4 regions of the Rhizobium sp. ERR 1071 genome follow, and region 2 is predicted to be linked to each of the others. Evidence: predicted binding sites of a transcription regulator. Region 2 holds the regulator's gene; each other region holds the start of a gene.
The links. Region 2 encodes LexA, which represses DNA repair genes until DNA is damaged. Its sites were predicted from a motif close to TGTTCNNNNTGTGTTCNG; they were not measured.
Positions count from the first base shown of each region.

Region 1 (7,774 bases), on a different contig from region 2:
CGCTGCAGATCCTGAACCGGGTCGCCGCCAGCATCCTCGCCGCGACCGCTGCCTTCATCGCCATGCGCACCGCCTGAAAAAAACATCCTCAAGTAAGACCGTTATGAGATTCTTTTCTCACGTGCTTTACGCGAGGAACGGCTGCGCACTCTGGTTTCCGCGGGCGTTTGATCCTATTGTCATTGCATAATTCCAATATAGGGAGAGCTACCCATGTCCGACACCCGCAAACCCGGCCGCGGCCGCGTCTATGCCTCGATCACCGAGACCATCGGCGATACGCCGATCGTGCGCCTCGACAAGCTGGCGAAGGAGAAGGGCGTCAAGGCCAACATCTTGGCAAAGCTCGAGTTCTTCAATCCGATCGCTTCCGTGAAGGACCGTATCGGCGTCGCCATGATCGAAAGCCTGGAAGCCCAGGGCAAGATCGCTCCCGGCCGGTCGGTGCTGATCGAGCCGACCTCGGGCAACACGGGCATTGCGCTCGCCTTTGCCGCTGCCGCCAAGGGCTATAGGCTGATCCTCACCATGCCGGAAACCATGTCGATCGAGCGTCGCAAGATGCTGGCGCTGCTTGGCGCCGAGCTGGTGCTGACTGAGGGACCGAAGGGCATGAAGGGCGCGATCGCCAAGGCCGAAGAGCTGGCCGCGTCGCTGCCGGATGCGATTATTCCGCAGCAGTTCGAAAATCCGGCCAATCCGGAAATCCATCGTAAGACGACGGCCGAAGAAATCTGGAACGACACCGAAGGCAAGGTCGATATCTTCGTTTCCGGTATCGGCACCGGCGGCACGATCACCGGCGTCGGCCAGGTGCTGAAAGCACGCAAGCCCGACATCAAGGTCATCGCCGTCGAGCCGGCGGATTCGCCAGTTCTGTCCGGCGGCAATCCCGGCCCACACAAGATCCAGGGCATCGGCGCCGGCTTCGCACCAAAAGTTCTCGATACGCATGTCTATGACGAGGTAGTGACCGTCAGCAATGACGAGGCGTTCCAGCAGGCGCGGCTCGTCGCCAAGCTCGAAGGCGTGCCGGTCGGCATTTCCTCCGGCGCGGCGCTTACGGCGGCTATCAAGATCGGCCAGCGTCCCGAAAACGAAGGCAAGACTATCGTCGTCGTCATCCCGTCCTTCGCCGAGCGCTATCTCTCGACGGCGCTCTTCGAGGGTCTCGGTGGCTGACAAAGCCATTCGCCATCTTGATTTGGAAAAAGGGGGGTTTCGGCACCCCTTTTTTCATTAGGCCGGCTGGAGACGATCAGATGCTGTAGAGTCCCGCATTGTCAGGCATGCGCGGTCAGCCGCTCTCCGGCGATGCGATAGGAGATGGCTTCGGCGAGATGGATGCGCCCGACGGTCGGCTTGTCGTCGAGATCGGCGAGAGTGCGCGCCACCTTGAGAATGCGATGATAGCCGCGGGCGGAGAATTTCATCTTCTCGGCCGCATCGCGCAGCAATTGCAGGCCGGCGGCATCCGGCTCGGCGATGGTCTCGATCATCGCCGTCGAGCAGCGGGCATTGGTGCTGACATCCTTCATGCCGGCTCGTTCGAAGCGTTCCCGCTGCCGCTCGCGGGCGCGTGCAACGCGGAGTGCGACATCGGCGCTGCTTTCCGAGGCTGTCGGCCGGATGAGGTCGGCGGCGGAGACTGCCGGCACGTCGATGCGGATGTCGATACGATCGAGCAAGGGGCCGGAAATGCGGCCCTGATAATCGGAAGCGCAACGCGGTCCTCGGGCGCAAGTGTGCCCCGGCTCGCCGGCCATGCCACAGCGGCAGGGGTTCATCGCCGCGACAAGCTGGATGCCGGCCGGATAGGAGACACGGTGGTTTGCTCTGGCAATGACGCACTCGCCGGTTTCCAGTGGCTGGCGCAGCGCATCGAGTGCCTGCGGCGAAAACTCCGGCAGCTCATCGAGGAACAGAATGCCGTGATGGGCGAGTGAGACTTCGCCCGGCCTGGCGCGCAGGCCGCCACCGACGAGCGCCGCCATGGTGGCGGAATGATGCGGTGCGCGATAGGGCCGCCGGTCCGAGAGCTTGCCGCCGGAAAGCTGGCCGGCGATCGAATGGATCATCGACACCTCCAGCAACTCGTTGGTCGACAAGGGCGGCAGGATCGACGGCAGGCGCGAGGCGAGCATGGATTTGCCGGAGCCGGGAGGCCCGACGAAAAGCAGATTATGGCCACCGGCGGCCGCCACTTCCAGCGCGCGCTTGGCGCTTTCCTGGCCCTTGATATCGGCAAGATCGGGTAGATTGGCGGCATTGGCGCGAACGGATGGCTCCGGCCGCGAGAGAACCTGCGTACCGCGGAAATGATTGGCGAGCGCAATCAGGCTGCGCGGCGCCAGAATATCGATCTCCTTGCCGGCCCAGGCCGCTTCCGGTCCGCTTTCGGCCGGGCAGATCAGCCCCTTGCCCATGGCATTGGCGGCGATCGCGGCGGGAAGAGCGCCGGCAACGGGCGCGATCGTGCCGTCGAGATTGAGTTCGCCGATGACGGTGTAGGAGGACAGGGCATCGGCTGGGATCGCGCCGAGCGCCGCCATCAGACCAAGCGCGATGGCAAGATCGAAATGACTGCCCTCTTTGGGCAGGTCCGCCGGTGCAAGATTGACAGTGACTTTCTTCGGCGGCAAGGCAAGGCCAGAGGCATGTAGTGCTGCCTGAACCCTCTCACGGCTCTCCGCGACAGCCTTGTCCGGCAGACCGACGATATGCATCAGCACCTTGCCCGGCGCGATCATCACTTGCACTTCGACGGGTACGCCCTCAATGCCCTGAAATGCCACCGTACTGACGCGCGCTACCATTCCCTATCCCCTGTCGCCGAACCCGTTTGCCGTTACGTGCCCCGATCAGCAAACTTCGGGTTGCAATCTGGCATAAGACAAAGAATGAAACAAGAACAATAAACGAACAAAAATTTCACCCCGCATATCGAAATCAACGACATGCGGGGTGACTAGATCGTTCAGCCGAAAGCGTGGCGGGGAACTGCCGATCAGGCTCGCTTGGCCTCGATCGCGTCCCAGAGCAGGCTGGCGATATCGGCGCCGCCGAAACGTTTGACTTCGCGGATGCCGGTCGGCGACGTCACGTTGATTTCGGTCATATAGTCGCCGATGACGTCGATGCCGACGAGCAGGAAGCCGCGTTCCTTCAGGGCCGGTCCAATGCGCTTGCAGATTTCCTGTTCGCGCGCTGTTAGTTCGGTGGCTTCGGCGCGGCCGCCGACATGCATGTTGGAACGGGCGTCATGCTCTGCCGGCACGCGGTTGATCGCGCCCACAGCTTCGCCATCGACGAGGATGATGCGCTTGTCGCCCTTGCGCACGTCAGGCAGGTATTGCTGGGCAATGAAGGGCTCACGGAAGAGCTGGCCGAACATTTCCAGCAGCGACGAGAGATTGCGGTCGTCACGCGTCGAGTGGAAGACGCCGGCGCCGCCATTGCCGTAGAGCGGCTTCAGGATGATATCGCCCATTTCATCGCGGAAACGTCGGATTTCAGCCGGATCGCGGGTGATGAGCGTCTTCGGCATCAGATCGGCGAATTCGGTGACGAAGATCTTTTCCGGCGAATTGCGCACCCAGGCCGGATCGTTGACGACGAGCGTCTTCGGATGGATGCGCTCGAGCAGATGTGTCGAGGTGATATAGGCCATGTCGAATGGCGGGTCCTGGCGCAGCAGCACCACGTCCATGGTGGAAAGATCGATGCGCTCCGGCTCGCCGAGCTCGAAATGATCACCCTTGACGTCGCGCAGGATCATCGGCTCGACCGAGGCATAGATCTTGCCGTCGCGCATGCTGAGCCGCTCCGGCGTATAGTGGAAGAGCTTGTAGCCCCGGTTCTGCGCCTCGAGGCTCATGGCGAAGGTGGAGTCACCCGCAATGTTGATGCTCTTCACATGGTCCATCTGGACCGCAACATTCTTGATACCAGCCATAGTCAGCCCTCGTTCGGATTTGCGGACAGATGTAGGTCGGCCTGCATGCAAACGCAACGGCTATTCAATGGCTTCCCTCAAGTGGCCCGCTTAGGCAGCAAGGCCTTGTGCACCGCCCTGGCGGACGAAGTTGCGCAGGCGATAAGCCATGGTCAGAGGCTTCGGGAACGGCTTGCGCAGAAAGGCAACCTTGCGCAGGTAGCGATCGATGCGCCATGTCGCCCAGGTGCCACCGGCAAAATAAGCGACATCGCCGGCGCTGAGCGTCCGCTCGACGCCGTCTTCCGTGGTGATATGCACCTCGCCCTCAAGGATCATCACCGTTTCGTCCCAGCCGAAATACCAGCGGAACTCGCCCGCGGTGCAATCCCACAGCGCCGTCATTGCGGCATCGTCCTGCCCCCGCGAGTGCTCGGCGATACGGGCGACCGGATTACCCGACAAAACCCAGGAGGGTTCGATCGGCGATGGCTTCATTTCCATTTCGTTGCTGGCGCCCGCCACGAAGCTCTTCGACTGCGGCATCGCGAGCACGATCGGCGCGGCACGGGTGGCAAAGGCCGCCATGCTCGCCAACATCAGTTTCAAGACCATGCAATCCCCCAAAATTCCATGTGCGTCTGCGATCTCATCGCATGGAAGCGGTAATGGCACGGTTCATGAAACCGCACGCATTTTAACGATTGCAGCGATCAGGCGGAAAAACCCTCGATTGTGCAGACGACCATATCGTGGTCGGAGAGCGGCTTGCCTTCTCCGTTCAGGGAGGAAACAAGGTGGCTTTCGCCGATCTTCAAGCCGCGGGTGATGAACCAGTCGAGCTTCATGGTGCGATCGGGAAAGCGCGTGATCAGGCTCGGGCGCGTGCTTGTCTGATCGAGCGGTCCGCCATGGCATTCGAAACCACGGCCTTCGGCCATGGCGAATAGGGTATCGGTCGAATAATCGCCACCGGTGTGATTGCCGGTGTTGAGATCGCCGCCGATCAAGATCGGCAGACCGGGTGCGAAGGCCTCGACTTCATCGATCAACGCCGCCAACTGCCGCTCGCGATAGGCAGCGGTTGCGACACTTTCGAGATGAACGGAAACGGCGATCATGGGACCAGCTTCTGTCTCAACAATGGCGCCGACAGCGCAACGATCGCCAATGCGCGGCTGCTCGTTGCTGTCATTGAACCAGACGGCCTCGCCGGGCAGACGGATCATGAAGGCATCCTTTAGGGCGATGGAGGCCATCAGGGCGTTGCCGTGAAAGCCCTTCTCATTGAAATCGTCCTTGCAGTAGGAGCGTTCGATTTCCGAACCGAGACTGAGTTCGAGGAATTCGACACCATAGGCGTAATTCATGCTGAGTTCGCCAGCTATGATGACCGTCGGGTCGCGCTGCTCGGTGCGGGCCATGCCATAATCCATCTCCGACAATAGGACGAGCGGCGCGCTGGTTTCCCGCAGCTTGGCCGCGCTTTCCTCGGGAAAGAGGCAGCGCTCCAGATTCCAGGCTGCGACGGTAAAGGGGAAGGAGAGAACCTCGACCTTGGCATCCGCCCCGCCGACGCGCACCGCATTCAGGCAGGCGAGCGATGCAAGCTTCTCGGCGTGAACGACCGCGGTCCTTTCGAGTGAAATAAAGCTCTCGCGCTCTTCCTGCGAGGGAACGGTGAATGCGGAAACGATGTTGCGGATCATATTGAAGCCTGTCGAAATAGCATTGTGAGCGCGGCGGAAGTCGCAAACGCTTATCGGTCCGGCAATAGGCTGATTTTATGACGGTCCTGTAACGCCGTGTTCAAAACGCATCCGGAAAATGCTGCGGCCAGCGGCCGGGCAGCATGGCGACGATGTCATAGCGTTGCGACAGGCGGGCAAAATCCGGCTGTCGGGCAAGCCAGAGATCGCTCGCGGCACGGATGCGATTTTGCGACGAGAAGGAAACGGCGTCGATCGCCTCCTGCGCCCCTCGCCTCGATTTGACCTCCACGAAGACTGCGAGATCGCCCTTGCGGGCGACGATATCGATTTCGCCAAGCTTGGTGCGGTGGCGGATCGCCAGGATACGATAGCCCTTGAGCATCAGGAAGGCAGCCGCGAGATATTCGGCCACATGGCCGCGACGCCAGGCTTGTTGTCGCTTCAGCTTCTCGCCGGACCCGGGCTTCGTATCAGCCATGGCGCTCCTTCATGTCGAGCAGGCGCTGGTACAGCTCCTTTCGCGGTAGGCCAGTGAGGCGCGCAGCCTCGGTCGCGGCCTTGGCTGTCGGCATCGTCCCTGAGAGATCGGCGAGGATGGCATCGACATCGGCCTCCGCGGCAACGCTTTCCGCTGGCGGTCCCACAAGCCAGACGATCTCGCCCTTCACATTGTCGACCGCGTCAAAGAATGACGCGAGTTCGGACAATGTGCCGCGCCGGAATTCCTCGAAGGTCTTCGTCAGCTCGCGGCAGACGGCGCCCGCGCGCTCACCGCCAAGCACATCGGCGGCGGCGGCAAGGGTGGCGGCAATGCGATGCGGCGATTCAAAGAAGATGAGGGTCGCCGGCACCGCTGCCAGTTCGGCCAGACGGTCGCGGCGGCCCTTATCCTTGGCAGGCAGGAAACCGGCGAAGAAGAAGGCATCGTTCGGCAGGCCGGAGCCGACCAGAGCAGCCAGAGGGGCCGAGGCACCGGGAATGGGCACGACCTTGTGTCCCGCTTCGATCGCCTGCACCGCAAGGCGGTAGCCAGGATCGGAGACGAGCGGCGTGCCGGCATCGGAGACCAGCGCGACAGATCGGCCGGCCTCCAAAGCCTGCAGAAGCCGTGGCCCGGCCTCGTCGGCGTTGTGCTCGTGGTAGGCGTAGGGCTTGTTCTGGATGCCATAGCGATCGAGCAGGACGCGCGTCACGCGCGTATCCTCGCAGGCGAGCACATCGGCACCAGCCAGCGTTTCCAGTGCCCTCAGCGTGATGTCGCCGAGATTGCCAATCGGGGTGGCGACCAGATAGAGCGCCGGTTCGAGAGGACGGGCCAGGATCTGATTGTTATGCAGGCGGAAACTGCGCGCTCCGCTGCCTGATTGGTCTTCGCTCATGCCGGTCCTGAATTCATCTCGGATAAGCAGCCTTTATGGGCGAGGTGCGCACAGACGGCAAGAGCGGCGCAATTCCTGTGGAGCATTGCCGTCGAAATGGCGAATTGGCGCTAGGCAAAACGTCTATGCCTCTTGCATTCGGATGGAGAAGTCTGCCAAGTTGCCTGTCCAATCTTTCGGGCCTTGTCCGAAAACATGTCGCTCGGGCGCCTCGGGCCGCCCGGCTAGTCACGGTCGAAAGCGGTAGCATCCATGCGTATTACAATTGAGCGGTCGAACCTCCTGAAGTCGCTGAACCACGTGCATCGCGTGGTCGAGCGTCGCAACACGATCCCGATCCTGTCCAACGTGCTGCTCAAGGCCGATGGCACGAACCTCGACATGAAGGCGACCGACCTTGACCTCGAAATCACCGAGGCAACGCCCGCGAATGTCGAACAGGCCGGCGCCACCACGGTTCCCGCGCATCTGCTCTATGATATCGTGCGCAAGCTCCCCGACGGCTCGGAAGTGCTTCTCGCCACCAACACCGATGGCAGCTCGATGACGGTTGCCTCCGGGCGCTCGAAGTTCTCGCTGCAATGCCTGCCGGAATCCGATTTCCCGGATCTCACTGCCGGCAGCTTCAGCCATTCCTTCAAGCTGAAGGCGAGCGATCTGAAGATGCTCATCGACCGCACGCAGTTTGCGATCTCCACGGAGGAGACGCGTTACTACCTCAACGGCATCTTCTTCCACACCATCGAAAG
Region 1 covers NZ_VITM01000003.1:707,171-714,944, forward strand. Annotated here, with positions in the region: gene FBZ99_RS13590 (LysE family translocator) at 1-77, shown strand, start outside; gene cysK (cysteine synthase A) at 214-1,182, shown strand; gene FBZ99_RS13600 (YifB family Mg chelatase-like AAA ATPase) at 1,284-2,816, opposite strand; gene gshB (glutathione synthase) at 3,008-3,955, opposite strand; gene FBZ99_RS13610 (cupin domain-containing protein) at 4,046-4,549, opposite strand; gene FBZ99_RS13615 (endonuclease/exonuclease/phosphatase family protein) at 4,648-5,643, opposite strand; gene FBZ99_RS13620 (YraN family protein) at 5,744-6,124, opposite strand; gene rsmI (16S rRNA (cytidine(1402)-2'-O)-methyltransferase) at 6,117-7,025, opposite strand; gene dnaN (DNA polymerase III subunit beta) at 7,278-7,774, shown strand, end outside.
Region 1: FBZ99_RS13600 (YifB family Mg chelatase-like AAA ATPase) is a predicted target of LexA. The motif match lies at 2,908-2,925, and genes of this name have one in related genera.

Region 2 (7,774 bases):
GCAACCAAAAGATCGGTCTGGCGCGACAGAAAAGCAGGGATCTGCAGGATATCGACCGTCTTGGAAACGATGGCGCACTGCTCTTCCGTATGGATATCGGTCAGAACCGGAAAGCCATATTCCTTCTTCAGGTCTTCAAAGACTTCCAGCGCCTTTTCCAGGCCGATGCCACGCTTGCCTGACAGCGATGTGCGGTTCGCCTTGTCGAAGGAGGACTTGTAGACAAGGCCGATGCCCAGCTTGCCGCAGAGTTCCTTCAGGACGCCGGCAACCATGAACGCATGGTCGCGGCTTTCCATCTGGCAGGGGCCGGCAATCAGCGACAGCTTTGCAGTATTGGAAAAGAGGACCTTGGAGGCACCCTCGCCGACGGTGACTTCCGAATTCGTGCTCATATTATCTCCTCAAAGGCGAACAATGCGCCCTGACCGGGTGCCAACCTCGCCAATAGACGATTGTTCTTACGCGTATAGGTGACGCCGTTAGCAGTGAAATGCGACGATGTCACGGAAAGATCGCGCGTTTTGAAAAGGATTGCACGTGCTCTGAGCCCCGGATCATTCGTGCGAACAGGTAGATCATAGAATGCCTCCATTCCTTCCGGCGTCAAAATCTCCAGATCGGCATTGGCAGCCTTGATCGTCAGGCCAAAGGAATGCTCCATAATGCGCGGGCCACCGACAAGCTCCTCGAAGAAGCCGCGATAGGCCGCCGGCTTCGGCGCGCAAAGCGCTACCCGCGCGATACCAGTCACGCCGTTTTCGTGACGCTCGAGCACACTGCGGTCAGCCGGCAGCGGATTGATGCGCTGACAGCAGAAAGCGAGAAAATCCGGCGCGCGCAGATCGGCGGCGAAGGCAAGACGAAAACCGGCCGTGGTTTCCGTTCCATCCGGCATCTTCATCGGACGGGAGAAATCCAGCATTCGCCCCGCCGAAATCGCAGCCGCTTTGAAACGCTTATCATCCGCCACCGCATCATCCGTACCGAACACCACTGCCGAAAAGCCATTTTCGCCCACCCGGAAGCGATAGGCTTGATCGCGGGCAACAAAAACATTGCCATCCATGATGCTCTTCTCGCACTGCTCCGCAGACGCGACGCCCAGAGGTTCGAGATAGGTTTTATCGGCAAGGAAGACGCAGGCATTCTGCGTGCCAAAGGGATGGCGCGCATCTGGAGCCACTGTAAAACCGAGCTTGCCGAGGCGCTCGCGTGCCAAAGCGATATCGACGGTCGGCAGCACGAGATGATCCAGCGGATGCGGAGACGAAATCATGGCTTCTCCTGTTTGCTTGCCGAAGCAGATTTGCGCCCATCCCCCGCGCAATTCAAGATGGAAGCATGGAACACCCGGAGCACACGACATGGATCGAAGGCAATCTCGCAAACGTGATTGCTGATTCTCTGCCATGGCTGGCTCATGCAGCCGCGCGGCACGTTCATCCAAATGCTCGGCGCACGGGCTGAACGACAAAGTCGCGGAAGCGAGTAGAGCGGCATTTTTCTTATTTTTCCGTAAGTTAACGGAGACATAGCGCGCCGATGTTCCGAGCCGATCCATTCGCAAATGGCAATTATTTAACTGACCTCACAAGGCTTTACCGAAATTTAAGTACTTGCGGAACACATATGGAACATATAGTGTCCGTTCTGGATTTGTTTCGCAGCTTTTCTTGATTCTGGGGTTCCAAGACGATGTTGACGCGCAAGCAGCAGGAACTGCTTCTCTTCATTCACGAACGCATGAAGGAATCCGGTGTTCCACCATCCTTCGACGAGATGAAGGATGCATTGGATCTGGCATCGAAATCCGGTATTCATCGCCTGATCACGGCGCTGGAGGAGCGGGGCTTTATCCGCCGGCTGCCGAACCGGGCCAGAGCGCTCGAAGTCATCAAGCTTCCCGACGCCTATAATCCGAGCCTGCAGCAGCGCCGCGGCTTTTCTCCGAGCGTTATCGAAGGCAGCCTCGGAAAGCCGCAGCCCGTTGCCCCGCCCGCTCCGTCGAAGGTGGCAAATGACGATCACAATGGCTCGGCGTCGGTGCCCGTAATGGGCCGGATCGCTGCCGGTGTTCCGATTTCTGCCATCCAGAACAATACGCACGACATCACTGTTCCCGCCGACATGCTCGGCTCCGGCGAACATTATGCGCTTGAAGTTCGTGGGGATTCGATGATCGATGCCGGCATCTTCGACGGCGATACGGTCATCATCCGCAATTCGACGACGGCCAATCCCGGCGACATCGTCGTGGCGCTGGTCGATGACGAAGAGGCGACACTGAAGCGCTTCCGTCGCAAGGGTGCTTCCATCGCGCTTGAGGCTGCAAACCCGGCATACGAAACCCGCATCTTCGGACCGGATCGCGTGAAGGTCCAAGGCAAGCTCGTTGGCCTTATTCGCCGCTATCACTGACCGGTGAATTGTCGATGGCGGGTGACGTGGGCGCAATTGGCGCGTCGAATTTGCCGGTGCGCCAATCGTAGGTTCGATGCCTGGTCCAGGGACGCTGCGGGTTCTCGAATGCGGTTGAGAGGATGGGCTTGTCTCCGGTAAGCACCATTTCGATGGAGCCGGTTTTGCGCAATGTCGCACCGGTTATGAGCATCGCTCCGGAACGGCAATGGTCGAGCCGTAGCCGGATTGGCGTCACGATAATGTTCCCCGTGTCGCAAGCCGCAGGCAGGTAGGCCGCGTTTTCGATAGTGACCAATATCGCGCCGTTTTCAAGCATGGCCGCGCACCATGCTCCTTTCTGGCAGGCGAAACTGCCTTGCATGGTGCGGTCCAAGGCTTCTTCCATTGCGATACGGACCGCCTTCTGTTCTTCACTGTTCAATCGCTTATAACGATCTGCCTTGCCGATTTGTGGAAGTCGGCTGTCAGCCGGGAGCATGGTCGGAGGCTGATGGTCCGCCGCAACCAGTGCCTTTTGCCATTGTTCGAAAATGAAGGCCTGCGGTCTCTCGCGATTGGTCGCGAGTATATCGTCCTGGCGCAATGCGACCAGGACGCCATCTTCGGAGATCATCAGGTCGGGTTTCGGTACGCCAGATCCGAATGCCGCCAAGCCCATGGACAAGAGCGATAATAGCAGGCCCAGATGGCGAAGCCGGGTCCGCAATATGCTCATGATCAGGAAGCCGATAATGAATGTGGGCATCAGCCAGGCCGGCTGGCGACCGAAGGTAATGTCACCTCCCCAACCAGCTACGGTTCTTGCGATCATGATAACGAGTTCCAGTCCCTCTCCGGTGACTTTCCAGAAAGGCCCGTCGAGACCGAGCGGCATGAGCAGCATCGCCATCATCCCGAACGGCATAACGATGAAAGAAACGACGGGCATTGCCGCAAGGTTGGCGGCGAGCCCATATGTCGCCAACCGGTGAAAATGCTCGATCGAGAAGATAGCGGTCGATGCGCCACCGATGAACGAGGTCGACGTCACGCCTGCGAAGAAACGTGTGACGAACAATAGCGGACTTAGTACACGAAGGCGCGGCAGGATGTTTTCACGATGCCGCCGCCGTTTCCAGAGCGAATAGCCCGACACCAGCGCCAGCGTTGCGGCATAGGACATCTGGAAGCTCGGGCCGAGCACTTGCGACGGCGACAGTACAAGAATGACAATGGCAGAAAGTGCGACGTTGCGCAGACTGATCGATGGCCGATCGAAAAGCACGGCCACGAGCATGATCGCCATCATGATGAAGGCACGCTCGGCGGATACGCCGAAGCCGGAGATGAGATAATAGGCCGTTACAGTGAGAAGCGCGCCGAGGGCTGCGAACTTCTTGGTCGGCCAGGCCTGCGCGACACCGGGAAACAGGCTGAACAAGTAGCGTAGGCCGATGTAGAAAATGCCGGCCGACAACGCCATGTTCAGACCGGAAATTGCAATGATATGGGTCAGACCGGCAATTCTCAGCGCTTCGGTCGTATCCTTGGAGATTGCGCGTCTCTCATCGGTGACAAGCGCTGCGGCAAAGGCGCCGGTATCTCCCGGCAAGGTTTGCCTGATCCTGTCGCCTATGCTGTTGCGCAGGCCAGCGAGCCAGATATCGGCCGCATCCAATAAGGAGCCGGCCGCGTTATCACCGGATGGCGACAGTAATTCCGGTGTTCCGTAGGCAAAGCCGTTCGCACCGATACCGTTGAAATAAGAACTGAAGGCGAAATCATTGAGACCGGTCAATGCTGGTCCTGCCGGAGGAGTCAGGCGCGCCCTACCCCGGATCCGATCACCTAAATCGAACGGTTCCGCCTGCTTGCGCACGAAGATCGTAACCCGCTGCGGCGCGCGGCGAATGGAAGGTTTTTCCGTTGCCTCGACGCGGATGACATAGCGCCAGCGTCCATTGTCATAGGATTCCCGTCGTTCGATCTGACCGGTCACGGTCGTGGTCACGGCCGAATCGAGCATGACGGTAGAAACCCGCCAGCTCTCGCATTGCGCCAGCGCCATGCCCAGGCAAAGGAGCATGCCTGCCAAAAGAAGATGGCGAAACAGCCTGCCTGCCTCCTGCATGAGCGCGAAGCCGCTGGTGAAGACCAACAGGCCTACAAGAACAGCCTGTGGAGGCGGATCGCTGCCAGCCTTGAACCAGAAAATTGCACCAAGGCCCATATAGATCGGCGCAAGCAGGACCGCGCGACCATGGGCCGCCTCCTCTTCGATCAATCCGAAGGTGCCAAGCCGAATGCGGCTTGATACCCGCAATAGCCGGGATGTCAGCCGCGTCTGGTCCTGCGTCCGTTCCCGTCGCGGCACTTCGGCGGGCAAGATATTCGTGGCAACAACAGGGCGAGGCTGCGAGAGCGCAGCAACGTCCCCACCCTCTTTCCGCTGCTCGGATGCCTCCAAATTAGGCACTCGCCGCCGTCCCCACGCAAAACTACAGCTTTTGCGCGATTTTTGCCGTTAGCAGGCGATGAATTCAACCAAAATCGACGCAAACAGGGCTCAATTGGGCCGGTTTCGCCGCCTAGCATAATTAGAGGCGCTTCTGCAGTGCCCAAAAGTTGATACTGCATTGCACAATTCAGCGTTAGGATAACTTGGCATTAGGCTCGGGATCATATAGCTAGTCGGTAGTCGCTTAACCTTTTGGCGCTTTTTATGGCGTCAATCCCGCCAAATCTTGGAGGATCAGCATGACGGAACAAAGCGCGAAACTAACTTGGGGTGAAAAGACGGTGGACCTGCCGGTCAAGACCGGAACCATCGGCCCGAGTGTCATTGATATTGGTGCCCTTTATAAGAACACCTCCACTTTCACTTACGATCCTGGTTTCACCTCCACCGCGTCGTGCGAGTCGAGCATTACCTACATCGATGGCGACGAAGGCGTTCTGCTGCACCGCGGCTATCCGATCGATCAGCTGGCCGAACACGGCGATTTCCTCGAAGTTTGCTACCTCCTTCTCTACGGTGAACTGCCGACGGCAGCGCAGAAGAAGGACTTCGACTATCGCGTAACCCACCATACGATGGTGCACGAGCAGATGTCGCGCTTCTTCACCGGCTTCCGCCGCGACGCACATCCGATGGCCGTCATGTGCGGCTGCGTTGGCGCGCTTTCCGCCTTTTATCACGACTCGACCGACATTACGGATCCGCACCAGCGCATGGTCGCAAGCCTGCGCATGATCGCCAAGATGCCGACGCTCGCCGCCATGGCGTACAAGTACCATATCGGCCAGCCCTTTGTTTACCCGAAGAACGACCTCGACTACGCGTCGAACTTCCTGCGTATGTGCTTTGCGGTTCCTTGCGAAGAATACGTCGTCAATCCGGTGCTTGCCCGCGCCATGGACCGCATCTTCATTCTGCATGCCGATCACGAGCAGAATGCTTCGACGTCGACGGTTCGTCTGGCAGGCTCTTCCGGCGCCAATCCGTTTGCCTGTATCGCTGCAGGCATTGCCTGCCTCTGGGGACCGGCTCACGGCGGCGCCAACGAAGCTGCGTTGAACATGCTGAACGAAATCGGCACGGTCGACCGCATTCCGGAATTCATCGCCCGCGCCAAGGACAAGAACGATCCGTTCCGCCTGATGGGTTTCGGCCACCGCGTCTACAAGAACTACGACCCGCGCGCCAAGATCATGCAGAAGACGGCGCACGAGGTTCTCGGCGAGCTCGGCATCAAGGACGATCCGCTGCTCGATATCGCGATTGAACTGGAGCGTATCGCTCTGACCGATGAATATTTCATCGAAAAGAAGCTGTATCCGAACGTCGACTTCTATTCCGGCATCACGCTGAAGGCTCTCGGCTTCCCCACGACCATGTTCACCGTTCTGTTCGCTCTTGCCCGCACCGTCGGCTGGATCGCTCAGTGGAACGAAATGATCGAGGATCCGCATCAGCGCATCGGCCGTCCGCGCCAGCTCTACACCGGCGCTCCGCTGCGCGAATATGTGCCTGTTTCCAAGCGCTAAGCTTCGGTATTGAAACAAAAAAACCGGTCAGAGATGACCGGTTTTTTTATGGGCTAGAACGTCCAGAACAATCTGCGCAGCCTTGTCGCCAGGCGGCTCCTTCGTCTGCATCCGTTCCCAGACCAGATCGTAGCCAGCAAGCATCGCCGCACGCTCCGGCGTATCGCTCGACAGGCGCTCCATATAACGAGCCAGCATGCCCGGCCGCAGAACATCGTTGATGAGCTCAGGCAGAACGGCATAGTCGGCGATGAGGTTCGGCAAGGCGGCCGTCCAGATCTTGATGCGCGACAGCACGAATTTCGCCAGCCATTCAGTCTTATAGGTCGAGACTACGGGAACGCCCGCAAGCCCCAGCTCCAGGATCACCGTGCCAGAGGCTGCCATGGCGGCATCCGCCTTGGCAAAGGCACTCCATTTGGCATCCTGGCCGACGAGTATATCCGGCTTGACCTGCCAATTAGCCGTCAAAGAGCGAACCACCGCCTCCTGCCGCGGCACGGTCGGCAGCAGAAAACGAACATTATCATTTCTCCGGCTAAGTTCTTCGGTAGCCCGCTCAAAAACCGGAAGGAGTTGCCTGATCTCCGATGCACGCGATCCGGGTAAAAGCAGGATCGTCTTCGCCACATCGGCGCCGGCCAGACCGCGCAAGGCGCGCTGACGTCGCGTCTCCACAAGATTGGCATCGACCGTCAGGCGGTGGCCGACATAAGTGGTTACCGGACCGCCCAGGCGCTTCATGGCAGCAGGCTCGAACGGCAAGACGGCCAGCACGTGGTCGACATAGGCAAGCATCTGCTGTGCGCGATATTCTTTCCACGCCCAGACGCTGGGGCAGACGTAATCGATAACAGGCAGATCGGGTAACGCCTTGCGCACCCGCTTGGCAACGCGATGCGTGAAATCGGGGCTGTCGATGATCACGAGCACGTCCGGCTTTGCAGCAATAATCGCATCCGCCGTCTGCCGGATGCGGGCCAGCAGCTTCGGCAATCGCTTGATGACCTGGATGAAACCCATGATCGAGAGTTCGGAATAATCGAAGAGCGAGCGCAGACCTTGCGCCTCCAGCGCCTCGCCGCCGACGCCCATCAGCTCTACCGGACCGTCGCAGCGCCGCTTCAGGGCCGCGACGAGATCGCCACCCAGCAGATCGCCGGAGACTTCGCCAGCAACGACGGCAAGCTTCAAGGGCGCTGCGCTCACATGAAGCCCTCCGCGGTCAGGCCACGATCGATGCCGCAGACGAAAATACCGGCCTCGTCCGCGGCGGCGATCACCGCTTGCCGGTCGAGGATCAGGGCCCTGCCGGCTTCGACTG
Region 2 covers NZ_VITM01000001.1:442,324-450,097, forward strand. Annotated here, with positions in the region: gene kdsA (3-deoxy-8-phosphooctulonate synthase) at 1-395, opposite strand, end outside; gene FBZ99_RS02225 (VOC family protein) at 392-1,279, opposite strand; gene lexA (transcriptional repressor LexA) at 1,699-2,421, shown strand; gene FBZ99_RS02235 (ComEC/Rec2 family competence protein) at 2,402-4,879, opposite strand; gene gltA (citrate synthase) at 5,161-6,450, shown strand; gene lpxB (lipid-A-disaccharide synthase) at 6,478-7,659, opposite strand; gene FBZ99_RS02250 (LpxI family protein) at 7,656-7,774, opposite strand, start outside.

Region 3 (7,774 bases), on a different contig from region 2:
GCGCCACCAACACCTCCCTCGTCACTCTGCTCGTGCCGCCGAGCGCGTTATTGCTCGGCTTCCTCTTTCTCGGCGAGCGAATGGGGCCGACCGAAATCGCTGGCATGCTGCTCATCGCCGCAGGTCTGCTCGTCCTCGATGGGCGGCTTTTCATGTGGATGAAACGCGGCGTCAAAACGCGGGAAATATGATCTCCTGCTCCATTCAGATGGTCCGCAGTCACAACATATTAATATTTATTCACAGCCCGTCATCGAGCCAGCAATCGACATTTATGACGCAATATCAAAATGTTGCCGAAAGCTCGTGAATCACACCGCGAATTCGATACCGCGTCGCAGCATCGAATGTTCTTTCCAAGCAACACATTTTCGACATAAAATTTAACGGCTGACTGAGGAGGAAGACATGGGATTAACGCGATCCATCAACGTCCTAGTGGTCGGTGCGGCCTTCGCTTTCGTCGTGACGATGCTCTTCATCTGACGGCTTCGGCGAAATACGCAAACGACCAAACTCCGAAAAGCTAACAAAACCTCTGTTTCATTAGAAAAGCGCATGCCCCGCCGGACATGCGCTTTTTCATGAGTTCGCGCGACGTACTTTAGGCGGCCGCCCCGGCCCGCGCATCCACCTTGCGCTCAAGGCCCAGCCGTTCAAGCACGGCGGAAACCAGTGCCGAACGGTTCATTGTATAAAGATGAAACTCGTGAATACCACGGCGCACCAGATCCTGGATCTGCTCGGCGGCGACATCAGCTGCGACCTTGGCGCGCTCCTCGACATCCTCGTCCAAACCATCAAAACGCTCGTCCAGCCAGGTCGGAATATTCGTGCCGCAGGCGCCGGCGAAGCGCTTGAGTTGCGTCAGGTTCTGGATCGGCATGATGCCCGGCACAACGGGAATCTTGATGCCGGCGGCGCGAACGCGATCGTGATAACGCTCGAAGGCATCATTATCGAAGAAGAACTGCGTCAGGGCCCGGTCGGCACCATTGTCCGCCTTGCGCTTCAGCATATCGATATCGGCTGCCGTATCGCGGCTTTCCGGATGCTTTTCAGGATAGGCAGAGACGGAAATATCAAAATCGCCGCGCTCGCGCAAAGCCTGCACCAGTTCCGCAGCATTGGCATAGCCGCCCGGATGAGGCTGATAGGCCGCGCCGACACCACCCGGCGGATCGCCGCGCAGCGCGACGAAACGGCGAACGCCGGTAGCCAGAAACTCGTCGATCACCCGATGCGTGTCCTCACGCGTGGCACCGACGCAGGTCAGATGCGATGCGGTCGTGAACGGCGTCTCATGGATCATCTTACGCACGGCAGAAAGCGTCGGCGCTTTGGTCGAACCGCCTGCCCCATACGTAACCGAAACAAACTCAACGTCCCAATCGCTGAGCTCCTCGACGGTGTTCCACAGCTGCTGCTCGGCCTCCTCCGACTTCGGAGGAAAGAACTCAAAGGAGATGCGGATACCCGCGTTATGGCTTTCTGAGCTCGAAGACATATCATACTCTCCCGGCAAAGATGGGGGATGACTGGTGGCCCTGGTCGGACGCAATCAGCAACCGCGGGTCGCGCGCCAGCCAGATGGTCACGGTCAGCGCTTGACCGCCTTCCCTCCCCGAATGAAGATCCTGCACGCGCTCCACATCCAGCCCCGCCAGTTTCAGCCAATCCGACATGGTCTGATGCGAGAAGCCGAGACGCAGATGCGCATGCTCGTCACGCAGATATTCAAGCCCGTGCGGCGCGAGGTCGATGATGACAAGCCGGCCGCCGGGCCGCAGCATTCGCGCCGCCTCATTAATGGCAACCTCCGGCTGATCAAGGAAGTGCAGCACCTGATGGATGGTAATGAGATCGAAATCCTGCTGCTCGAGCGGCAGGTTGAAAATATCGCCATGCCGCACCGAGGCGGCGGTGATATTGGCCCGGTCGAGATTGGCGCGGGCAACGGCCAGCATGTCCCGGCTGGCATCGATGCCGACGGCGCGGCGATAGTGGCCGGCCAGGAGCTGCAGCATCCGGCCCGTACCCGTGCCGAGATCGAGGAAGGAGTCGATCGGCTGCGGACCGATGAGATCGATCAGCGCCTTGTCGACATCCTCGTCGGCGACATGGAGGCGACGCAACTCATCCCACTCGGCGGCATTCCGGCTGAAATAGGCCTGGGCGCGCTCGGCGCGAACACGCTTTACGGAGGCGAGACGTTCCCCGTCACGCAGCAGCACCGTATCCTTTTCGGCGGTATGGCGCAGCAGGCTGCGGGCCAGCGTCACGGCCTTGCCCTCCTGCTTCAGCCGGAAGTAAGCCCAGGCGCCTTCCTGATAACGATCAATCAGACCGGCTTCACCGAGCAGCTTCAAATGCCGGGAAATGCGCGGCTGCGACTGGCCAAGTATTTCGGTAAGATCAGTCACCGTGAGATCGCCGGCAGCGAGAAGCGCCAGAAGACGCAGCCTAGTCGGCTCGCCGACCGCCTTCAGCACGTCTACTACGTCATCCAAGCCGAGTTTAACCAGATCCGTCATTTCGCACCCAATCAAGATATAAAGATATCTTTATGTGATTTGAATGAACTCTGCAAGGGCTAATCACCGAAGACGCCGGCCGGGCGTCGGAAATCTGTTAGTTTTTGTCGGCTGGGGAATATCTGCGCCCTATCCCAAGGCAAAGAAAAACCCCGGACGTGCCGGGGTTCCCCATGACGGAAAGACAGCAAACTTATCGTGTCAGGCGCTTGTGTGCTTGGCTGCCCGGATTGAGAGCATCGGGACCGAGGCGGCGGACCTTGTCCTGTTCGTAATCTTCGAAATTGCCTTCGAACCATTCGACATGGCCGTCACCTTCAAAGGCTAGGATATGCGTGGCCAGGCGGTCGAGGAACATGCGATCGTGGCTGATGATGATCGCGCAGCCGGCGAAGTTTTCGAGCGCGCTTTCCAGCGCCCCCAGCGTTTCCGTATCGAGGTCGTTGGTCGGTTCGTCGAGCAGAAGCACGTTGCCGCCGGACTTCAGCATCTTGGCCAGGTGCACGCGGTTGCGCTGGCCGCCAGAGAGACTGCCGACCTTCTGCTGCTGGTCGCCGCCCTTGAAGTTAAAGGCGCCGCAATAGGCGCGCGAGTTCATGTCGAACTTGCCGAGCTTGATGATTTCGGCGCCGCCGGAGATTTCCTCCCATACCGTCTTATTGCCATCAAGCGCGTCGCGGCTCTGGTCGACATAGCTGAGATGCACCGTCTCGCCGATGCGGATCGAGCCGGAATCCGGCTTTTCCTGGCCGGTGATCATCTTGAACAGGGTCGTCTTGCCGGCGCCGTTCGGGCCGATGATGCCGACGATGCCGCCGGGCGGCAGCTTGATCGACAGATCGTTGATCAGCGTACGGCCTTCGAAGCCCTTGGTGATGCCCTCCATCTCGATCACCACCTGGCCGAGACGCTCGCTGACCGGAATGATGATCTGCGCATCACCGGGACGCTGATTTTCAGCAGCATCGACCAGCTGTTCGTAAGCGTTGATACGCGCCTTGGACTTGGCCTGACGGGCCTTGGGGCTGGAGGCGATCCATTCCTGTTCGCGGCTGATCGCCTTCTGGCGGCCAGCTTCTTCGCGGGCTTCCTGCAGCATGCGCTTGGCCTTGGCCTGCAGATAGGCGGAGTAGTTGCCTTCGTATGGAATGCCGCGGCCGCGGTCGAGTTCGAGAATCCAGCCGGTAACATTGTCGAGGAAGTAGCGGTCGTGGGTGATCATCATCACTGCACCCGGATAGTCGCGCAGGTGCTTTTCCAGCCAGGCAATGGTCTCAGCGTCGAGATGGTTGGTCGGTTCGTCGAGCAGCAGCAGGTCCGGCTGCGAGAGAAGCAGGCGGCAAAGTGCGATACGGCGGCGCTCACCGCCGGAAAGGCTGGTGACTTCGGCATCGCGCGGCGGGCAGCGCAATGCGTCCATCGCCATTTCCACCTGGCTTTCCAGATCCCAGAGGTTCTGGCTGTCGATGATGTCCTGGAGCTTAGCGCCCTCTTCCGCCGTCTCGTCGGAATAGTTCATCATCAATTCGTTGTAGCGATTGAGGATTTCGGTTTTCTTGGCAACGCCTTCCATGACGTTTTCGAAAACCGTCTTGTTGGGATCGAGCTGCGGCTCCTGCGGCAGATAGCCGATGGTGGCGCCTTCCGCGAGCCAGGCTTCGCCGGTATATTCCTTGTCGAGGCCGGCCATGATGCGTAGCACGGTCGACTTACCTGCACCGTTCGGACCGAGAATACCGATCTTGGCATCGGGGTAGAAGGAGAGATGGATATTCTCGAGAATTTTCTTGGCGCCATAGGACTTATTCAGACCGGCCATATGATAAATGAACTGACGTGCCATAGCTTGGGTTGCTCCACGGACGAATAGCGTTGCGAGTTGTGCCGCTATGTAGGGGAAACCCTGCCCTCGGGCAACGGCGAAACCTCGTCCGAGGGCATTATCCGCGTCAGAAAAGCCGTATTTTCTCAGAAGCCGGCCGCGTCCACCACGCCCCGGTCGCAGCCGAAGGAGGTGCTGCCGGCACCTTGGATCAGTTTGGCGAGCCGCAGCTCACTGCCTTGTTGCGGATCGATCGCATCCTCCGAGAGGCCGATGGTCAGCTCTGAAATCATCCTGACATCGCCAACACGGCGGCAGCTCATCTTGATGCGGGCATTGGCGCCCTCGCCGAAACTCTGGTCAAAAGCAGCCTTGATGCTCTCGGCATCCAGCTCCTTGCCGATATTTTGCGCGAAGAGATCGCGCACAGCAGATGTATTGAGCTCGGCGATCAGGCCAGCGGCGATGGAGAAATATTGATCCGCACTCAGCTTCGTGCAGGTGCCGTGCTTGATCCATTCATGCCTTTCCAGGCCCGACTGTGTGCCCGGCATTACCTTGTCAAGCTTTACCTTCACGTCTTGGGAAAGCTGTACCGCCGGCAGGTCCTTCCAGTCACGGCCACGATCCGCCTGTTTCAGATCCTCGGAAACATCGCAATATTCCTGCCGCATCGGCCAGAGACCATGCAGGGAGAAATTCGTCGCGTCATGATTGTTCGACGACTGGTTTCGGCATTCCGCCTTCTTCTGGTTCGTCTGACAAAATGCCGGCTCCCAGCTTGCCGCCAGGATAAAGCGCGTCCGTCCACGGCTATGCTCCTGCGCCATAGCGCTTGCCGCCGCCCCGACCGAAACGAGCACAACCGTAAATACCCGAAGCCACTGCTTCATGCGTACCTCCAACTAGAACATTATAGGAACAAATAAGCAGTTTGAGCGAGCGGGCGCAATCCTGAATCGCAGCGCTCGGAAAGATTTATTTCTGTGAGCTTTACTACCTATCCATTGCAATCGGGCGGATGATAACCTTTCGTCCAACTGGGGAGGAACGAATATATGTTCGCCGAGACGAAGCGCCTGAAAAGTCCGACGGGCGCTACCCTTGCCTACCATCATTTGCCGGCGGCAACCGATGCTCGCGGCGTCCTGCTGATATCGCACGGTCTTGCCGAGCATTCCCGCCGATACGGGGCCTTTGCCGATGCGATGGCGGGCCAAGGCTTCCATGTCTATGCCCACGATCATCGCGGCCATGGCGAGACCACCGCCCCTGACGCGCCGATCGGCCGCTTTGCCCGGAGAAATGGTGTCGAACAGGTGATCACCGATGTGCTCGCCATGCGCGAGCTTGCCGCAAGTACCCATCCCGGCCTGCCGATCATCCTTTTCGGGCATTCCATGGGTGGATTGATCAGCCTGAACACCGTCGTCACGCATTCGGACAAGTTCGATGCGGTCACCGTCTGGAATTCCAATTTTAATCCGGGACTCGCCGGCCGCGCCGCCCAGCTCATCTTGAAAACGGAGCGCATGTTCAAGGGATCGGACGTCCCGAGCGGGCCGCTGCCGAAACTGACCTTCGGCACCTGGGGTAAATCGATCAGCAACCGTCGCACGGATTTCGACTGGCTCTCGCGTATTCCTGGGCAGGTGGACAAATATATCGCTGATCCGCTTTGCGGCTTCGATGCCTCGGTCTCGCTCTGGCTCGACCTGTTCGAACTTACCTTCCGCGCACCACAGAAGGCGCATCTCGATCGTCTCCGCCGCGATATGCCGATTCATCTCGTCGGCGGCGGCAAGGATCCGGCAACCGACAATGCGAAAGCGATTTCCTGGCTGGCAAAGCATTTGAAAAAAGCCGGCTTCTCTCGTATCACCACCGAGATCTATCCCGACATGCGGCACGAGACGCTTAACGAAATCGGTGCCGAGGAAGCTATCTCCCGCTTTGCCGACTGGTGCAGAACGGCGGTAGCAAAGACCTGATTCTCAAGGAAATTCTGCAATGAACACCCCCAGCGGCTCCTCGGTCCGATTGCAGCAATCTGAGCTGACCTTCGGCCTGTCGATGATGTTTTTATCCGTCGTCCTCTCGCCGGTCATGGATATCTTCTCCAAACTCGCGGCAACCACCATTCCGCCGGCGGAAGTCACCGCTGCACGCTTCATCTTTCAGTCGCTCTTTGCCCTGCCCATGATGGCCTTGCGCGGACAGTGGGGCGTATGGTCGTGGCGCCATAGCGGCGTGCACGCGATCCGCGCCGCCCTTTTAACGCTGTCCATGGTCTCGTTCGTGACCGCGCTGCAAGTCATGGAAGTGGCCGATGCCATTGCCATCTTTTTCGTCGAGCCGATGATGCTCACCATCCTCAGCAGTATATTCCTCAAGGAAACCATTGGCTGGCGTCGTTACACGGCCTGCGCAGTCGGCTTTCTTGGTGCCATGCTGATCATCCAGCCGAGCTTTCAGGAAGTCGGTTTCGTTGCCCTGCTGCCCGTCGTCACGGCACTCTGCGTTGCGGTTTATGTGATGATCACGCGCGTCGTCTCCCACACCGAAGATGCGTGGCCGCTGCAGTTCCAAACGGGACTATGGGGTATAGGCTTCAGTCTGATCTTGCTTGGCATCGGCAAGGCGACGGGATCTGTAATCCTTTATCCGGTTATTCCAGATCTGACAGCAATGCTCTATTTGCTCGGCGTCGGCGCGACTGCGGCCGCCTCCGGCATCCTAACAGTCTATGCCTATCGCGCAGTACAAGCTTCGACGCTCGCGCCGCTGCAGTATTTCGAGATCGTTTCGGCAACGATCTTCGGCTGGCTCGTCTTCGACAATTTCCCGGATGCGATCAAATGGCTCGGCATCCTCATCATCATCGGCTCGGGGCTTTATATTCTCTGGCGCGAGCGGCGCTTTGCTTCCAAACCCGTATCCGATACATCTGAAACAGCATTCACGCCCTAAGCGGGAGAGCGGACAGACATGACAGACCAGAAAACCAAGAAACCTCCCCTTTCCGGTATTCGTGTCATTGAGCTTGCCCGCGTGCTTGCCGGTCCCTGGGCGGGGCAGATGCTGGCCGATCTCGGCGCCGATGTCATCAAGGTGGAAAATCCCGACGGCGGCGACGACACCCGCCAATGGGGGCCGCCCTTCGTCGAGGGCAAGGATGGCGAAAATCTCTCCGCTGCCTATTATCACTCCGCCAATCGCGGCAAGCGCTCGGTAATCGCCGATCTCAAGACCCAGGAAGGCCAAGAGCTGGTACGCCGGCTGGTGAAGACGGCGGATGTGGTGATCGAGAATTTCAAGCTCGGCGGCTTGGTAAAGTACGGGCTGGATTATGAAAGCCTGAAGAAGATCAATCCCCGGATCGTCTATTGTTCGATTACCGGCTTCGGCCAGACCGGAC
Region 3 covers NZ_VITM01000002.1:753,266-761,039, reverse strand. Annotated here, with positions in the region: gene FBZ99_RS09020 (DMT family transporter) at 1-191, shown strand, start outside; gene metF (methylenetetrahydrofolate reductase [NAD(P)H]) at 605-1,507, opposite strand; gene FBZ99_RS09010 (ArsR/SmtB family transcription factor) at 1,509-2,534, opposite strand; gene ettA (energy-dependent translational throttle protein EttA) at 2,728-4,377, opposite strand; gene FBZ99_RS09000 (ribonuclease T2 family protein) at 4,503-5,249, opposite strand; gene FBZ99_RS08995 (alpha/beta hydrolase) at 5,415-6,347, shown strand; gene FBZ99_RS08990 (DMT family transporter) at 6,367-7,326, shown strand; gene FBZ99_RS08985 (CaiB/BaiF CoA transferase family protein) at 7,345-7,774, shown strand, end outside.
Region 3: FBZ99_RS09000 (ribonuclease T2 family protein) is a predicted target of LexA. The motif match lies at 5,263-5,280, and genes of this name have one in related genera.

Region 4 (7,774 bases), on a different contig from region 2:
CCAGGCGATAGGTCAGATTGCCGTTTGACAGCTCCCCCAGGCCCTGTGCCAGACTGTCGACGGCAAATTGGGTGTCGGCGGCATCCTTGGCCTTCTGCGCCTCGCGTTCCAGCCTTTCCTGTTCGGAGAGGCTGCGATTGGCATTGGCTTCCTGCTCCAGGCGCAGACGCTCGATGGCACTGTCGCGAAAGACGGCGACGGCCGCGGCCATCTGACCGACTTCGTCCTTGCGCCCGATTCCCGAAACCGGCTCGTCCGTATTGCCATTCGCGAGCGATACCATGCGCGCCCGCAACCGTTCGATGGGGGCGGCAATGCCACGTGCCGATACGAGGATGGCAATTGCAATGGCCGCAGCAAAGAGAAGGCCGAGCGCGATCAACGCTTCGTCGATGGTGCTGTTTGCATGTTCATCCAGCCTATCGCTCTTTGCACTTATGTTCTTGCTAAATGAATCGAGCCATCCGCGAACCGCTAAGACTTCATCATTGATCAGCGGATCGGCCTGCTTCAGGAGCTTGGTGGATGTATCGTTGTCATCGACCAGCCCGGCTTTCACGGCCGCATCTGTGAGGGCAATAATGTCGTTAGCTTTTGCCGTAAGTCTGTCGACGGCATTAGCTTCAGCGGGCATCAACTGTTTGACATTTGCGAAACGCTGCAGAAGGACTTTCTTGTTTTCCTCATAGTCCCGGGAGAAGGTAGCCATCTGGGGATCTTTGGTACTATAGACCAGGATCTGGTAGGCATTGTAACTGAGGGCGGTCACCCGCTGGCTTGCCCTCGACATCTCCACCGCGGCAGCCTCATCCCTGTCGATAAATTTTGAATAGGTGGCAGCGGTGTCTTTGTATTGGCTCGACACAGCCAGGACGCCTGCGATCCCAATCAGACAGATCGGAATGATGATGGAGAGAACCTTCGTGCGGATCTTGGCGTTCTGAATAAATGACATGGTGTGCTTGCTCTCGGTGAAGAGCTGGCGACCGCTAGTGAGATGCAATCGATTAGGTTTGCCAGCGATAACCTGCTTAGGATGAGGGAGGACATTACAGAGGGAGAGCTTCCTGCTCATCGCACCTTGGCGCTGTGCCAATAAAAGAGCGTTGTAGCCTGACAAATTGATTAATGCCGCAAGAGATTACACAAATGTAATGAAATACATCCACATAGTTGTATGACGCTGATGGTAGTATTTAACTGCAGCTGGTCTTTTGTAACTCCTGCGCGACTATTGCGATCTTCTTTCTTTGCGATTGCAGTTCGTGCAGATCGTTCCTCGGCAGCCGAGCCAACAAATTCGGAGATAACGTCCGCACCTTGGTGGCTCCAGCCTGTGCAAGAGCAAACGAACTAGTTTCGGCTCTTGAATCGATCGAATGCCGTCAGATGCTGGACCGGCGGATCTGCATCCTCCCAGCGGTAGATCTCGGTTCGCAGGAAGCGAAGCTCCTCTTCTACGGCCTCTTCGGCGATCTCGATCCACCATGATTTCGACCGTCCATCGCTGCCGTCAGACCAGCGATAGCCGCGCTCTTTCAAACGATCCTTCAGATCGAAGGGTGAGTTCTCGGCGAAGATGCGCACGCGGGAGCGCTGGCTTGCCTCGTAAAGCTCGGCAAAGGGTGTTTGATCATTATCGTCCCGAGGGAGCGCCAGCACCTCCAGCAGCGCAAAGCAGTCGTCGACGGCGCGGTGACCGACATGGAAATAACCACTCTGGTTGATGAGATAGCCGAGCTTGGTTCCCTCATATCCCCTGGCGCTCCAATTGATCTCGGAATTGGAACAAGCCCAGGCCTTGCGGGCAAAGATCGAGGAGAAGGCCTCGCAAAAGGGCCGATCGAAGCCAGCATTATGAGCAATGATGAGATCGGCCGGTTCGATGAGCGCGCGAACCGCCGGCATGTCGATCAACTGGCCGAGCACCATGGCGTCGGTGATGCCGGTCAGGCGGGTGACTTCGGCCGGGATCGGAATGCTCGGTTGCTGCAGCCCGCCATAGACGCCGGTGAAATCGCCGATCTCGCCGTCCTCATTGAAGGTGAAGCCGATCAGGCCGATCTCGATGATCTCGTCCTTTCTCGCATCGAGCCCTGTCGTCTCGGTATCGAGGATGACGCCGCGCAGCGGATAGCCTGGTCTTGGAATGGCGGCGATCGGACGCTGCTCGAGTTTTTTCAGAATCTGGTAGCGCCCGGTTGCTTGCAGGATCCGCACCATCTCGGCTTCGTCAGGCGCTGATCCAACCTGTCGAGCGGGCACGGTTCGCACCGACGCTCTGCGAGCCGACTGCGCATTCTCCGAAAACATGTCCAGCTGAGATGTCATTGCCCATCCAATGAAAGGGATCACGTAAATTTAGAGCGTCGGTCGCCAAATGAGAAGCTTTCGAACCTGTCGGGCGCCTGATACCCACCGATATTCAGTATAAAGGGCCAGGAGAGAGCTTCGCTTGGACTGTGTGAACGTCTACTGACACATACGGAGGTGGGGAAGCTCTGCCTCGTTGGCGTGAGGCAGAGCTGAGAGGCTTTGTGAACCTCATGCGAAACTTCGATTGGGGGCGCCAGTCTCGCACGGTTCAGACCTACCACTGATAGCTGAAGGTGACCTGAAGCAACCAAACCGAATTCGTGTTAGCCATCCTTGTTGCCGCGCAGGAGTAAACATCAGCCACGCGGCTTTCGTCCACTCTTCAGCGGTTTCATGGTGACAAGATCGTCGGCCACCGGAACGAAGAACTCGGAAATATCGCAAGCCAGTGCTTCAGCAATCTTCTCGAGGGTCGTGACAGTCGGGTTCTTATTGCCCCGCTCAAGATAGCCGACATAGGCGCGCTCGACATTGGCCTCAAGTGCGAGATTGTCCTGCGAGATCCCCCGCATTACCCGTATTCGCCTGAGATTGAGTGCCACTCGCTGCCGTGCATCCATGGCGGAAACACAACATTTGACAGTTGATAAAACCACGTATTATAGAACTAGGAATGGTGATCTTGAACGAACCAGAGGTAGCATCGGCGGCCTCGCAAGGCCGATCCGACCAAAGACGGAGGAGGTGCTTGAAGTGGTGCCCGACGAAACGGCCGACTTGCTGATGGCGTTGCTCTTTGCCGTCAGAAAAATCGTCCAGAGCGGAGTGGAGGGTAAGCAACATATAGCGAAGACCTACCGCGAGGCGCGTTCACTGATAGCGACGATCGATCGCAACCGCGGTTCGGCTCGCCCGCGGATCGAGGCATGCTTGACGCACTTCAACATCCATAAGAACGCCGACGACACAGCCGCAGCCGGCTGGATGATTGCCGCGATCGAGGAGCGCGTCAGCGAGCGTGACCTCTACGGCTGGCGCCGGCTGAAGGAAATCATCGACACGGCGGTGCAGGAACTCCTGTTGTCCGAACAGGCACCGCTGCATTGAGTTGTCGAAACGTCGTTCGTTACAGCAAGCCTGTTAGACTGACCAGCTCACCCTCCTTGGTGACGATCGTCGATCCATAGGGCTCTCGGGCGATGACGGTCAGGGCGTCATCGGGCAACGGGCGGGCGAGATCCTTCGCCTCCTCCCACGGCGCCCTCATCCAGACGTCAGTCTCTTCCCTGGTCAGCAGCAGGACCGGCATCGCCGCTTTGTGGATCGGCTTGATCAGATTGTTCGCATCGGTCGTCAGAAATCCGTAGAGGTCATCGGTCGTTAGCCCATCCTTGACCTTGCGCACCGATGTCCATTGCGGAACATGAATACCGGCAAAGAACATCAGCGGCTTGGTTTCATCGCGCGCAAACCAGGCGTTCGGGACGTTGCCGCCCTCTTCCTGACTTGCCGGATCCGGCTCGGCAAAGCTGGTGACGGGAACCAGACAGCGGTTCTCGACGCCGAACCAACGCCGCCAATGTGCAAGCTTGAGATTGCGGACATTGGTGACGCCGCGGTCGACCTGTTCGCGCAGCAACTGCTCGAAATCGACCTCCTTCCCCTTCGCCCTGAGCTTTTCAGCCTTGGCCTCGGCGGCCTTGACGAGAACGAACGGTGGAGAAGGCAGTCCCCAGCGGGCATGGACGAGCTGTTTCTTGCCATCGGCCGTGTTTCGGACGATCGGTCCCATCTGGTCCGGGTTCATCTGATAGGCCGGCATCAGGTTGATCAGGCTCTCGGCATCCTGATCCCACTTGTTCACCCAGTCCTTGTCTTCCATGCGGTACAAGTTACACATCGACGCTCCATCTCCCTTGAAGCCGGCCGACATGGTAGCCGACGAAGCGCTGGAATGCCAATTTGTGGCTATCAATGGATCGGCTTCGAAACTTTTTCGAAAGCTCCGTCACTGGACATTTGAAGTCATCTCCATGATTCCCAATGCGAATCTTAAAGTCCACTAAAATAGAGGGATAATATTCCTATTTCGGGTTGCTTGACACGTAAAGCGACTTGGAACATTTAGTGAACATATACACTTGACCGACATCACGTCGATACCAACACGACCTTCACAAGGACCCGTGAATGATGACTGTTGCCCGTAACAGGGTGATATCCGATCTGAAAGACCGTATCGCGTTACTCGAAGGGAATGCGGGCAAGAGGAGCGGCTGTCTGGCCTTCGGTGTACCCGAGATCGATGAGGTGCTGCCGGGCGGGGGTCTGGCCTACGGTGCCGTACACGAGTTCGCAGGCGGCGGGGCAGGGGTCGTCGATGGTGCTGCCGCTGCGCTCTTTGCCGCCGGTATTGCGGCGCGCACAAGAGGCAAGATCGTTTGGTGCCTGACGCGGCCGGACTTATTCTTTCCGGTGCTTGCGCAGGCTGGCCTCCATCCCGATCGGGTCATCTTCGTCGAGGGCGACGGGCAAGAAGATGTTCTCGCATCGATGGAAGAGGCGCTGGCCTTTGGCGGCCTTGGCGCCGTCGTCGGCGAGATCGTCCGCCTGCCGATGGTGGCGTCGAGGCGCCTGCAGCTGGCGGCAGAAAAAACCGGCACGATGGGACTGGTGGTCAGGCGCTGGCGCCGGCAGGTGGAAGCATCGGATTTCGGGCAGCCGACGGCCTCGACGACGAGATGGCGGGTAAGCCTCCTGCCGTCGGAAGCACTGCCGGTTCCAGGCGTCGGGCGGCCAAGATGGCTGCTGGAGCTGATCAGGGTGAAAGCGGGTGAGTGCGCTGAGTTTATCGTGAGGGCGTGCGATGCCACGGGTCGTATCCATCCATCTGCCGGACCTGCCGATCGAGCGGATCAGGCGGATGGATCAAAGAGCACAATTATCGCCTGAGCGGCCATTGGTCACGGTTGCCAGAAGCGGTTCCAAGCGCTGGATAGCGGCAACCGATGCCAAGGCGCGCGACGCCGGCATTCGTGTGGGCATGCCGGCCGCCAAGGCGCAGGCCATGGTGCACGGTCTGCAGTTCGTCGACGCGGATCCCTCAGGCGATGCCGAGGCACTCCAGCGGATCGCACTCTGGTCCCTCTCGCAATATTCTCCGATCGTCGCCGTCGATGGCACGGATGGCATCGTCATGGATACGGAAGGCGCCGATCACCTGCAGGGTGGCGAGCTTGCAATGCTCACGGGGATCGTCAACCGCTTCCGGGCGAGGGGGCTGACCGTCCATGCGGCGATCGCCGACACGTGGGGTGCGGCCCATGCCTGTGCCCGCGCCACCCGTCGCGAGGTCGTCATTATCCCGCCTGGAGAGACCGCGCGCGCCGTCGAACACCTGCCGATCTCGCACCTACGGCTGCCGGTGGAGATCGTCGCCAGTCTTCGCACCCTCGGCTTCAAGACCATCGGTGAGTTGGCGGCAACGCCGCGGGCGCCGTTGGCGCTGCGCTTCGGACCGGAGATCGGAAGGCGCCTCGACCAGATGTTCGGTCGTGTGTCCGAACCAATCGACCCGATCCGCGCGCCGGAATGGATCGAGGTCGTCAGAACCTTTGCCGAACCGATCGGTGTGGCCGAGACGATCGACAAATATGTCGGCCGCCTCATCGTCCGGCTGGTCGCAGAGCTGCAGCGCAGAGGTCTAGGCGTCCGTCGCGCCGATCTCATTGTCGAGAAGGTCGACGGCAGCAGGCAGGCGATCCGCGCCGGCACCGCCAAGCCGGCGCGCGACGTCGCCTGGCTGACAAAGCTGTTTCGCGATCGAACGGAAAAGATCGAGCCAGGCTTCGGCATCGAGAAACTGACGCTCATTGCCGTCATGACCGAACCGCTTGCCGAGCAGCAGCGATCCTCGCTGGTCGATGAGAACGATCAGGACATCACGCCACTGATCGATACCTTCGGCAATCGCGGGCAGCGTGTCTATCGCATCGCACCGGTCGCATCCGATGTCCCCGAACGCAGCGTCCGGCAGATTGCAGCCGCGGCTGACGACGTCACGGAAACATGGGTACATCACTGGCCACGTCCGGTGCGGCTGCTGGCGCGGCCGGAATTGATCGACGTCATCGCGCTTTTGCCGGATCATCCACCGGTCTCCGTCACCTGGCGCGGCAAGCGCCGGCGCGTGAAGCGTGCGGACGGGCCGGAGCGCATATTCGGGGAATGGTGGACCAGGAGTTCCGAATTCGATGCGGTCAGGGATTATTTCGTGGTGGAGGACGAGACCGGTGAGCGTCTGTGGATCTTCCGCTCTGGCAATGGTGTCGATCCAGCCACCGGCTCGCATCGCTGGTTTTGCCACGGGATTTTTGCATGAGCTACGCCGAGCTGCAGGTCACCACCCATTTTTCCTTCCTGCGCGGTGCCTCCTCGGCCGACGAGCTGTTCCGGACGGCAAAGGAGCTCCGCATGCCCGCACTTGGGATCGTCGACCGCAATTCGCTTGCCGGTATCGTGCGTTCATTGGAAGCCTCGCGTGCGACCGGGCTCCGCCTGGTGGTCGGCTGCCGCCTTGATCTTGCCGACGGCATGTCGATCCTCGTTTATCCCACGGATCGCGCCGCCTATTCCAGGCTGACGCGGCTTCTGACGCTTGGCAAGGGCAGGGGCGGCAAGGGCAACTGTATCCTCCATCTCGAAGACCTTGCTCTTTATGCCGAAGGCCTGATCGGCATCCTCGTGCCGGATCTCGCCGACGAGACCTGTGCCCTGCAGCTCAGAAAAATGGCGGAACTCTTTGGCGATCGCGCCTATCTGTCGCTCTGCCTGCGCCGGCGGCCGAATGATCAGCTGCGGCTGCATGAGCTCTCCAATCTTGCAGCACGCTTCAAGGTGAAGACGGTCGTCACCAACGACGTTCTCTTCCATGAGCCATCGCGCCGGCAATTGCAGGATATCGTCACCTGTATTCGCAACAACACCGTCATCGACGATATCGGCTTCGAGCGCGAGAGGCATGCCGACCGTTACTTGAAACCTCCGGAAGAGATGGCGCGGCTGTTTCCGCGCTATCCGGAAGCACTTGCCCGAACGCTGGAGATCGTCGAGCGCTGCACGTTCTCGCTGGAGGAGCTCACCTACCAATATCCGGAGGAAGCGATCGTTCCGGAGAAGAATGCGCAAGGATCCCTCGAGCATTATGTCTGGGAGTGCATTCCGAACCGCTATCCGGAGGGCTTGCCGCCATCGGTATTGAAGGTGATCCGCCACGAGCTCGACCTCATCCGCACCATGAAATATGCCCCCTATTTCCTGACGGTGTTCTCGATCGTGCGCTATGCCCGCAGCCAGGGCATTTTGTGCCAGGGGCGGGGGTCGGCGGCTAACTCCGCGGTCTGCTATATCCTCGGCATTACCTCGATCGATCCCGAAACCAACAACCTCCTCTTTGAGC
Region 4 covers NZ_VITM01000024.1:1,100-8,873, reverse strand. Annotated here, with positions in the region: gene FBZ99_RS32760 (methyl-accepting chemotaxis protein) at 1-955, opposite strand, end outside; gene FBZ99_RS32755 (3'-5' exonuclease) at 1,354-2,331, opposite strand; gene FBZ99_RS32750 (helix-turn-helix domain-containing protein) at 2,673-2,888, opposite strand; gene FBZ99_RS32745 (hypothetical protein) at 3,073-3,423, shown strand; gene FBZ99_RS32740 (SOS response-associated peptidase) at 3,443-4,216, opposite strand; gene FBZ99_RS32735 (ImuA family protein) at 4,510-5,268, shown strand; gene FBZ99_RS32730 (Y-family DNA polymerase) at 5,183-6,697, shown strand; partial or broken gene FBZ99_RS32725 (error-prone DNA polymerase) at 6,694-7,774, shown strand, end outside.
Region 4: FBZ99_RS32735 (ImuA family protein) is a predicted target of LexA. The motif match lies at 4,433-4,450, and genes of this name have one in related genera.